DNA from 3 places in the Cohnella abietis genome. Region 2 is predicted to be linked to each of the others. Evidence: riboswitches for the same ligand, from Rfam matches in the RefSeq annotation. Region 2 holds a riboswitch; each other region holds the start of a gene.
What was found. Region 2 has a riboswitch for cobalamin ahead of KCTCHS21_RS03350 (DUF4430 domain-containing protein). Riboswitches for the same ligand answer to the same signal wherever they lie in the genome.
Positions count from the first base shown of each region.

Region 1: linked by a shared signal. The riboswitch ahead of KCTCHS21_RS00960 (S-layer homology domain-containing protein) and the one ahead of KCTCHS21_RS03350 (DUF4430 domain-containing protein) in region 2 are both predicted to bind cobalamin.
Region 3: linked by a shared signal. The riboswitch ahead of metE (5-methyltetrahydropteroyltriglutamate--homocysteine S-methyltransferase) and the one ahead of KCTCHS21_RS03350 (DUF4430 domain-containing protein) in region 2 are both predicted to bind cobalamin.

Region 1 is NZ_AP019400.1:209,264-212,546, reverse strand. It holds gene KCTCHS21_RS00960 (S-layer homology domain-containing protein) at 1-1,861, opposite strand, end outside; cobalamin riboswitch at 2,127-2,314, opposite strand; gene motA (flagellar motor stator protein MotA) at 2,501-3,283, shown strand, end outside.
Region 2 is NZ_AP019400.1:820,824-824,106, reverse strand. It holds gene KCTCHS21_RS03350 (DUF4430 domain-containing protein) at 1-1,382, opposite strand, end outside; cobalamin riboswitch at 1,536-1,721, opposite strand; gene KCTCHS21_RS03345 (RNA polymerase sigma factor) at 2,206-2,775, shown strand; gene KCTCHS21_RS03340 (hypothetical protein) at 2,750-3,283, shown strand, end outside.
Region 3 is NZ_AP019400.1:1,890,782-1,894,064, forward strand. It holds gene metE (5-methyltetrahydropteroyltriglutamate--homocysteine S-methyltransferase) at 1-1,928, opposite strand, end outside; cobalamin riboswitch at 2,167-2,297, opposite strand; gene KCTCHS21_RS07795 (ribonucleotide-diphosphate reductase subunit beta) at 2,463-3,283, opposite strand, start outside.

The DNA of each region.
Region 1 (3,283 bases), 610 kb from region 2:
ACGAGCCGTCTCGTACTACAGCGAACAACCAGCCATCGTAGCCGCCGTATTTTTTGGCAGTAATGCCACCAATGGATTCAATATATTTACCGTATTTGGAATCTACAACCTCGTACTTAACACCGTTAGCCTTTAGAAGCTGTTCTATCGCTTCCAATGCTGTTCCGCCTTGAGCATACCCGGAAGCTAATACCCCAGCATCCCCTTCAATACGTACGAGTGCTTTTTTGAAATAGGAAGCGACTTGAATATTGGATGTCCATGATAAGTAAGTAGGTACAGCGTCACTGCGATAGCCGTCTACAGTCAAGCTGTAGGATCCAGCCTTCGGTGCCTTCAGCTCTGCTTTGCCATCCTTATCCGTTGTAACTGTTTGTCCGCCTACTTTAACCTGAGCACCCTCAGCGGCACTGACGATCAACTTGCCAGAGTCCCAATCAAAGGTTTCCTTCTCCACCTTCACGATGGCAGGTTGTCCCTCACGGAGAGCTGCTGGCTCGAGCTTCACGGAGTGGATAAGCGCCGTTTCCATGCTGCCATAGTAAACAGAAAGCTCATCACCTGCTTGAAGAGCGAAGGAGCTCATGCCTTCCCCAATTGTCACCCATGCGCCATCGCGTTTGACCGCGTACAGCCAGCCGTCATATACGCCAAATTTATCATTTTCCAAGTCCGCTACCGAAATTAGAAGAGGTCCGTACTTCGGATCACGTTCTACAGCATAAGTAACATTGGAGCCATTAAGCACATTGACTAATGCTTCTAGTGCCGTCTTACCTGTTACAGAACCCGTTGCAAGGATACCTGATATACCGTTAACGGTAACATTTGTTTTCGTTGCTGAATTGACTCCCGAATACAGGCTTGGAAGTCCATCCATCCAACGCTCAACTGCTGTTAATCCAAGCAACGCGTTGAACGTCGCCATAGCATCGGCTTTACCTGCTGCTACGTGCGAGAACTGACCATCCTTCAAGCGATATTCTAACAGTCTTGCAAGAGTTGATTTGCCGTTCTTCACGAACCTCGAATCATCTACAGGATTAATCCCAAGAGAAGTAAGGGCAATAAGCACCTGCGCAGAGCTTTCACTGGATTCCGTTGGATTGCCGAAACCACCTGTATCCCGCTGAGCATTCGATAACCAAACAATAGCTTCATCTATAGTACCAGTAACATCTTTATTATCCTTATAAGGAGCAAGAGCAGTCAGTACCATTCCTGTAATATCAACATCGCTCTTACCTGTGCCAAGAGACCAGCCGCCATCGGTGTTACGATGATCGACCAACCATTTAATTAGATTATCTCTTGACCAAGTGTCTTTCGCTCCTGGCTGATAGCCTGCTGCATCTAGCGCGAGAAGAGCAAAAGCTGGCGCATTAATGCCCTGTGCTGTCAGCTTCTCGAAGTTAGCGATCTTGCTAAGTAAGTTAACCTTACCCGCTCCTACCTTGCTAGCATCGCCTCCATTAGCATTAATAGCCAATGCAACGCGTGCGTAGTCCGTTACTAACCGAAGCTTGCCACTATCTACGCTTTTATTTGCCTCAGGTAAATAACGGCTGGATACATCCTTTCCTGAACGAGCAAGACCGAAAGCATCCCAGTCACCAATCGGATTTGATTTGCTCAGAAGGGTCTGTAAGGAAGTAACCGCTTGACCCACTTGCTCTCTAGTAGGAGCAGAAGCTACTACAGCTGTCTCTTTCGTTGTTGTTTCAGCTGCTGCATCCGCAGCCTGTGCTTGATTCGCCCATGTACCTAATGATAATTGCAGCAACAATACCAATGCCAAGCCGCTACGCAGCCATGCCTTCCAGCTTGCTCTTGAACCTGATTTCGCTTCCCCGTACATCATTCCACACTCCTCTTCGAATGTCTCCGCCTTGCAGCGAAGGTTAACCTACTCTTACCTGAATACGCGCAACAAAAAAACATCTCCCCCACTGGAAAGATGTCTGCGTGATGGCTCCAGAGCTCACGCGCGCACTTGCGCGATGGCCATTCGCCCGATAACGGGAAAGAATGAGCCTTATACTCTGCCGCGGTACTCTAGTAGCCCAATAGCTCAAGATAGTCCCGCAATATGCCGCCACACCTCCCCTATTCCTCGTAGGATAATCGGGTGCTTGTCAAAACAGGTAGGTTTCCTGGCTCATGGATCTTCACTCCTCGGGCCTTCCCGCAAAGGTCCTTCGACCTTTCAGTGGCTTTTCCGATTGGCTCCCCATTGACAGTGGCGGGACCGCGCCGGAGTTATACCGGACTTCCCTATTAAGCTCTTGCGAGCACCTGTTTTCCGCCTTATTCACTTGTGTAGCCATCTTAACATGCAGGCTAGGGGCTGTCTATTGGATAAGCTTGTTATGAATTTGTGAAAAACACCAATATCCTCTAAAGCTTTGGCAAGCAGATGTCGATAAACCTATTATCGTGTCGGTTGTGAGAGTAAACTCCTAATCCGTACATAACAATCTTCCATATGCCGGGGTGTACGATGAAAAATTCAACTATTATTGGTTTGTTTCTAGGTTTTTTCTCTCTGATATTCGGAATGATTCTTAAAAAAGCACCACTCGCAAGCTTGGTCACCAATCCGGCTGCTTATGTCATCATCCTCGTCGGAACGGTTGCATCCGTCATGGTCGCTTTTCCTATGTCGGAGCTTGCTAAGGTTCCCAAGCTATTTAAGCTAATATTTGCAGAGCCAAAGCTACTCCCACGACAACAACTGATTAGCATGTTCATGGAATGGGCAACGATTACCCGCCGTGAGGGCTTGCTCGCACTCGAAGCCCGTGTAGACGAAATCGAAGATAACTTCCTTAAAAGCGGCATGCGCATGATTATTGACGGCAATGATCAAGATTTCGTACGGGATGTTCTACTAGAAGATATCTCAGCAACAGAAGAGCGCCATCGTGGCGGAGCACTCATCTTCTCCCAAGCAGGGATGTATGCACCGACACTCGGGGTACTAGGAGCGGTTATCGGACTTATCGCAGCCCTAGGAAATCTAGCCGAGATGGAGAAGCTCGCCCATGCTGTAGCCGCAGCTTTTATCGCAACCCTGCTCGGGATATTTACCGGTTACGTTATGTGGCATCCTATTGCCAACAAGCTTAAGCGTCTCTCCAAGCGTGAGGTTGATCTTAAGCTCATGATGGTTGAAGGTCTGCTCTCTATCCAATCAGGCGTATCAACTATTGCAATTCAACAAAAACTTCTAGTGTTCCTCACACCGACGGAGCGGTTGGCGTTCGCTGAGAAGGAGGATTCG
Region 2 (3,283 bases):
AAAATCAAAGAAGTGTCGCTCGGACTGTCCTGACCGATCCTTACCGTATAATCTAAATCAGCATTCCATCCTGAATTACCGGCTTTAAGGTTCAATTGACGGAATGAAAATGTTTGGTTCAGCTCCGTCGTTACTGTTAACTTGCCTCCACCAATAGAGTTTCCGCTAGCGTCAATCCCTTTATAGCTATAGACTCCGGCAGATAAAGAAGATTTATATACTCTATAAGTGCCCGCTTCACCATCGCCGATATCCACGAGCTGATTTTTGGAATTATACAGCTCTAATTTAGTGGTTTTAGGTGCTACCGTAAACGTAATATTATATTTCGGTTGAGTTCCCTCTTCTAATAGGCCTTGTTTCTTGGCTTGATTAAAGGCCGTTTGAGCTTGATCAAGCGCCAATACCTTTGCGTCCACCTCTTCTTGTGAGGCATTAGAATTAAAGACTAACTGTTGAGCCGATACAATTACTTCGACCAATGCGTCAAAGTCTGCTTTTACAACCCAATAATCCATTGTGCTTACATCGTACCCGTCAATACTTACCTTAGCAGAAGCTTTGTTAATCTCCGCCGCTTCTATAGAGGCTACCAATTCAGCCGTATTCAGTTCAACGCTCTCACCCAATGCTCCAACCAAAGCTTTCAGTGCAGTGTTAACGACAGACTGGCTGCTTTCCATATTCTTGAGTGCATTATAAGCGTTATTGTAAGCTGACTGAACAGCTACATCAGCAAGAATTTCTGTTTTATGTGTGCTGCTGTTGATCTCTGCTACTTTTTTAGTTAATGCATCCTTATTGGCAGTCTCAATAAGCTTGCTATGACTTTCTGAGTTTTCCCCTAAGTCTGCCCCCAGCCCGAAGAGCGTGTATTGCCAACGAATGACATCGCCGTTTTCAACAAATTTTGCCGAAGAGCCGACATTCGGGAAGGAATTGTTGACAGCAAACATCCATCCCGAATTGGTGTAGTAATCAAATTGGCCTAACCAATCCTTATCAGTTCGATCGCCGACTTTCCCTCCAAGAGCTTGCAAGATATAAGAAGGGATATTTACTGCTCCTGCGCCCGGATCGTATACGCTAGACAAATAAAAGCTATTCTCTACGTTGCCTACACTCTGGTAGCGACCTTCTCCCAAGAGCTCTGAAATAACGGCTGCAGCATTGTCTCCTTCCTGAAAAGGAACAAGAACTGGCTCAATAAAGTAGCCTTGTCCCAATGTGAATTTCTCAACAGATACCGTTACATATCCCTTGGTGCCCTCGGCACTTGAAATGTCCCCTGCTGCCATCGCAGATGTTGGGCTGAACACTGAAAACATCATCAGTAATGCCAAGTATAAGGCCATGTATTTTTTCCATGTTTTTTGTAGCAAAATGATCCATCTCCTAAATCTTGATATATTTTTGTAGAACAAAAAGACACCTCTCACTAGTCATTGTGAAAGGTGTTTTACAAACGGATATAAGGACAAACCAATGCCCATATAAATGCACAGTTAAACATCTCTCCTCTCATCCTCGTGAAATCGTAGAAAAAGTAAATGGCATGTATCCTGGCTTAGCTTCATCGTATGACTAACTCCTTCCCGTATATTAAATACAGTGGAAACACGTTAGCATACTCAGCATTACAGTGGCGGGACCGCGTCAGATTTGCACTGATCTTCCATTCTTAGCTATGTAAACATAGCGCCATGTACCTAAGTATATGAAGTTGTAATTTAATACTGCCGACTATACCATTGGTTTTCCCATTTCTACCATCAATAGTATTATGAAACTTAAGTAATACTATTGGGTCGCTCATAGAAGATTACCCCATTTCACAATGATGTGCAATCGTTAGTTACTGAGGAAAAAGTGAAGAATCAGCGCTCCGGTTCTATTGTGGGTAAGCATTGTCCATGTTCTACCAGCATATGCAGTTTTTATAACGCTAATGACAGAAGCTGTAGTTAATCGTCATGCGTGGGCACAAGCAATTACTAGTGTTATTTAACTCTAGATAACTATATAATAAATTTCCTTCGACCCCATAGTGCAGTACTACTAAAGAGAATTTGTTTTCAAAATCAACTTTTGAAAAGTCATTAAGATTGTAGGCGACCACGCTCAACCAAACCAAATAAAACTTTTCCCAATCCTATTACGCATATATGTTGTGAGCAGTACTTCGCTACGGAAGTGAGAGGTGTTATGGATACAGAGTCTACATGGATTAAGCAAATTAAGCTGAAATCTAGTCAGGGTGCAGCCGATGCACTCGTTTCCAGTTACTATAAGCAGATTTACGCCTATGTCTACAAACAGACGATGAACAAAGAAATAGCTATGGATTTGACGCAGGAAATATTCATTAATATGCTGCAATCTCTTCCTCACTTTGATGGAAAACGGGCCTCATTCCGTACCTGGCTGTACAAAATAGCAACGAATCGAATTATCGATTACTATCGCTCCAAAGCTTATAAAATCAGCCGTGCCTCTGTAACCTTAGAGGATGAATTGATCGGTACAGTAGATTTCACGCTAATGGTCGAGAACAAACAGCAGGTTGAGGATATTGTCGCTGTAGTCAACCAAATGGACGTATCTGCCCAGCAAATATTCAGGCTGAAATTTTTTGCGGAATATACGTTTGTGGAAATATCTGCACTTCTGCAGTTCTCTGAGTCCACAGTAAAAACAAAGTACTATTCCATGATCAAAAAGATCAAAAAAAGTCTGGAGGCGGATACCCATGGATCGAGAGCCATTCACGATTGATTTTCCGGATGACAGCATCATCGAAGCACAAATCAAAATCATAGTAAAAGAAGGTTTAGTCGCTCAAGAGTCCTTCTACTCCTATCTCATAAACATGTATAGGCAGCTCGGCTTCAAATATTTGTTCCGCGATATAACGGAAATTATTTTCGCCCTTTCACTAGGCTTCTTTGTACTCTTATTCGTAGCCTTTGAAGCCCATTATAATCCGGCGATTACAAGTGATTTTGTTTACGCTTATATTTTTATTCTCTCTCCCTTGCTGTATCTGTTAACCTCAGTGCTCTTCTTTATCCAAAAAAAGAATAGGGTTAACTACGAGGTGGAAATGGTGTGCAAGTACAACGTGTACCAGCTAGCCGCTTTCCGCATGCTTGCATTTAGCCTAATTTGCATGATCTTGAATGCCGCTTTGATTTATTTCATCACCGTTTCCTTTCAGCAGATCAGCTTCTTCTATGCATTAATGGTATCGACCACATCGTTATTTTTATTTTCAACAGCCTTC
Region 3 (3,283 bases), 1.1 Mb from region 2:
CCTGCAACACTACGGCGGAAGGCGTTAACCGACCACTCTAAGTACTCTGGCCATTCCCGGTGCTTAAGAGGTGCAATTTCACGAAGTGCAGGCTCATCAACCTGGATCATACCAATGCCAGCAGCCTCTAAACGCAATACTTCCGCATCAAGCGCGCGAGCGATTTGATCTGCGATTTCCTTAGGGGAAATATCGTCGCGGTAGAATGACCATGCAAGCATAGTAATTGGACCAGTAAGCATACCTTTAACTGGGCGATCAGTTAAGGATTGAGCGTACAGTGTGTCTTCGAGAGTCATTGCACCGCGGTCCATAACGTCTCCGTAAATAACAGGAGGCTTAACGCAACGTGAGCCGTAGGATTGAACCCAGCCGTTAGTCGTGAAGTGATAGCCATCCAGCAAGTGGGCAAAATGCTCAACCATGTCCGTACGCTCAAACTCACCATGAACAAGGACATCAATACCGTATTCCTCTTGACGACGTATCCACAGCTCGGTACGTTCTTGGAGCAATTGACGGTAAGCATCATCGCTCAGCTTGCCGCGACGCCATTCCAGCCGTGCTTTACGAATGTCCGCTGTTTGTGGAAGACTTCCAATCGTCGTTGTAGGGAGAAGAGGAAGCTTGAAACGTGAAAGCTGCAATGCATGACGTTCCGCGAAAGGAGAGCGTTCAGCGATGCTTTCTTCGCTTGAGCCTTGAGCTGCTGCACGATGACGAGCAGGATGACTACGAAGCGCTGCTAATGCGATACGGTTTTCTTCTAGGCGAGCAGGCAATGCTGTAGCTGCTCCACCATTCAAGCGAGCTTCCAACGCTTCGCTTAGTGCTACAACTTCTTCCAGCTTCTGGTCAGCGAATGCCAAAGCACCACGTACAACTGCATCGCCGCTAACTTCTACATTCACCGATACTGGGGAGTGTAGCAAGCTGGATGAAGGCTGAATGATCAGCTGTTCTGCTGGAATAAGAGAAGCTAATTCTTCAAGCAGGCCGAGAGCTTGATCTGGATCAACGCGCCAGATGCTGCGTCCGTTAACAACGCCGGCTCCGAGCTTCTTGCCTTTAGTCCAACCGAATTTCTTGATAGCATCTAAGTTATCAATTTTGCCCCGAACAAAGTCTAGTCCAATTCCATCGACTGGAAGGGAGAAGACAGCTTCAGGATGCTCAACCGCTCCAAAATACGTTTGCAGGTGAATAAGCAGCTTTGGATTAGAGGATTTCAGAGCGCCGTAGATCTCAGTGAGCAACGCCAAATGCTCTTCAGGAACATCGGTAACGAGCGAAGGCTCATCAATCTGAACCCAGCCAGCTCCTGCTTTAGCCAATTCCTCAAGCACAGTATTGTAAGCAGGGATAAACGAACGAACGAGCTCCGCAAAATTCTCGGAAGACACGCCTTTAGCCAATCGAACTAAAGTGTAAGGCCCGATAAGTACGGGACGAGTGAGTAATCCAGCTTCGCGTTTTGCTTCTGTAAAAGCATCCAACCAAGGATTGAATACAAGCTTTGGCTTTGGTTGTCCAGCAAGCTCAGGCACAAGGTAATGATAGTTTGTATCAAACCATTTTGTCATTTCGCATGCTGGTGCACCCTCGATGCCACGAGCCATTGCAAAATAAACAGCCAATGAATCGTTGGCACCCAAATGACGGAATCTGTCAGGAATTAAATCAAAGGCAGCAACGTGGTCGAGTACGGAATCGTACAATGTGAAATCACCGGATGGTACCCATGCAACGCCAGATTTTTTCTGTCTGAGTAATCTACGGATACGTAATTCCCGAATTTCTTTTTGAAAGCTTTCTTCGTCACGCTTACCGCCCCAGAATTCCTCAAGTAGCTTTTTCCATTCACGGTTTTCGCCGATACGTGGGTAGCCTACACCTGCTGTCGAGATTATTGCCATTGCAGTGTCCACATCCTTCAATTTTTTTCAACCTTTTTGCCAAACGCTTAGAATAAGCGGCTCTCGCCGCCCGGGGGATGGAGGATGAACGTTTATGTCGCAGGTTATTCAGAACGAACATGGTGTAACTTTGGATCTGAATAATCAAAAAAGCATGTTTCCCCTTTTTTATGGATAGATAAAAAAGGCAAACATGCTTGTGCATAATGCATTACATGCGCCGGATCATCCCTATCTACCGTAGGTTCCTTGGCTTTCCAAAACAATGGCAGGTATCTCTGGCTACGAATGATTAGCTAATCATTCGATACAGTGGCGGGACCGCGTCGGAATTGCACCGACTTCCCTATTAAGTCGCACACCGCTTGCTTGAGCTATTGCTACTAAGCAAACTGCGACGCCGTTGTTTCTACGTATGAGGTTGTTACATTAACTATACAGGATTTTTCGTCTAATATCTATACATTTTTGTGAATAAAAATTCAAATTATTAAAAAACCCTCAGAGCTAAAGAATAAACGCTCGGAGGGTTGGTAATCTTTTGTTCTACAGGTCGCCCCAATTTAAGTTGGATGATTTACTGTAGTTCGTAACCTTTTGCTCGAAGAAATCTGTTTTCATACCATTCATATTACTAAAGCTCTCTACCCAACGCATAGGATGCTCCGTAATTTCCGGATATAGAATTTCTAAACCAAGCATTTTAAGACGCTCATTGGACAAATATTTGATGTAGCTATCAATGATATCAGCTGTTAGACCGGGGATTTCGTTGTTCGTAATGGATTGGCCCCAAGAGATTTCTGTTTCTACAGCTGTTTTCATCATTTGACGCAGTTCCTCAATGAACTCGGCAGTGAACAATTCTGGATTTTCCTTACGGATTTCCCGGAAAATATTTTGGAACAACGCCAAGTGTGTCAATTCATCGCGCTGGATGTATTTGATTTCTGACACGGTTCCGAGCATCTTGCCTTGTCGGCCTAAAGCGTAGAAGAAGCTAAAGCCGCTATAGAAATAAATGCCTTCTAGAATGTAGTTGGCCATAATGGTTTTGAGCAGATTGCGGTGGGAGGAGTCGGCAATGAAATTCTCATATAGATCGGTAATGAACCTATTACGAGCTAGTAGCCTCTCATCATTACGCCATAGATTATAAATTTCATCACGCGCTTCCGCTGAGCAGACGCTATCTAGAATATAGCTGTAGCTCTGACTATGAACGGCCTCCTGAAAGGTCTGAACCGTAAGGCATAGATTTACTTCAGGAGCGGTGACATACTCATTTACGTTTGGTAAGTTCGCTGTTTGAAGCGAATCAAGAAAAATAAGGAAACTGATGATACGGTCGTAGCTTTTGCGTTCCG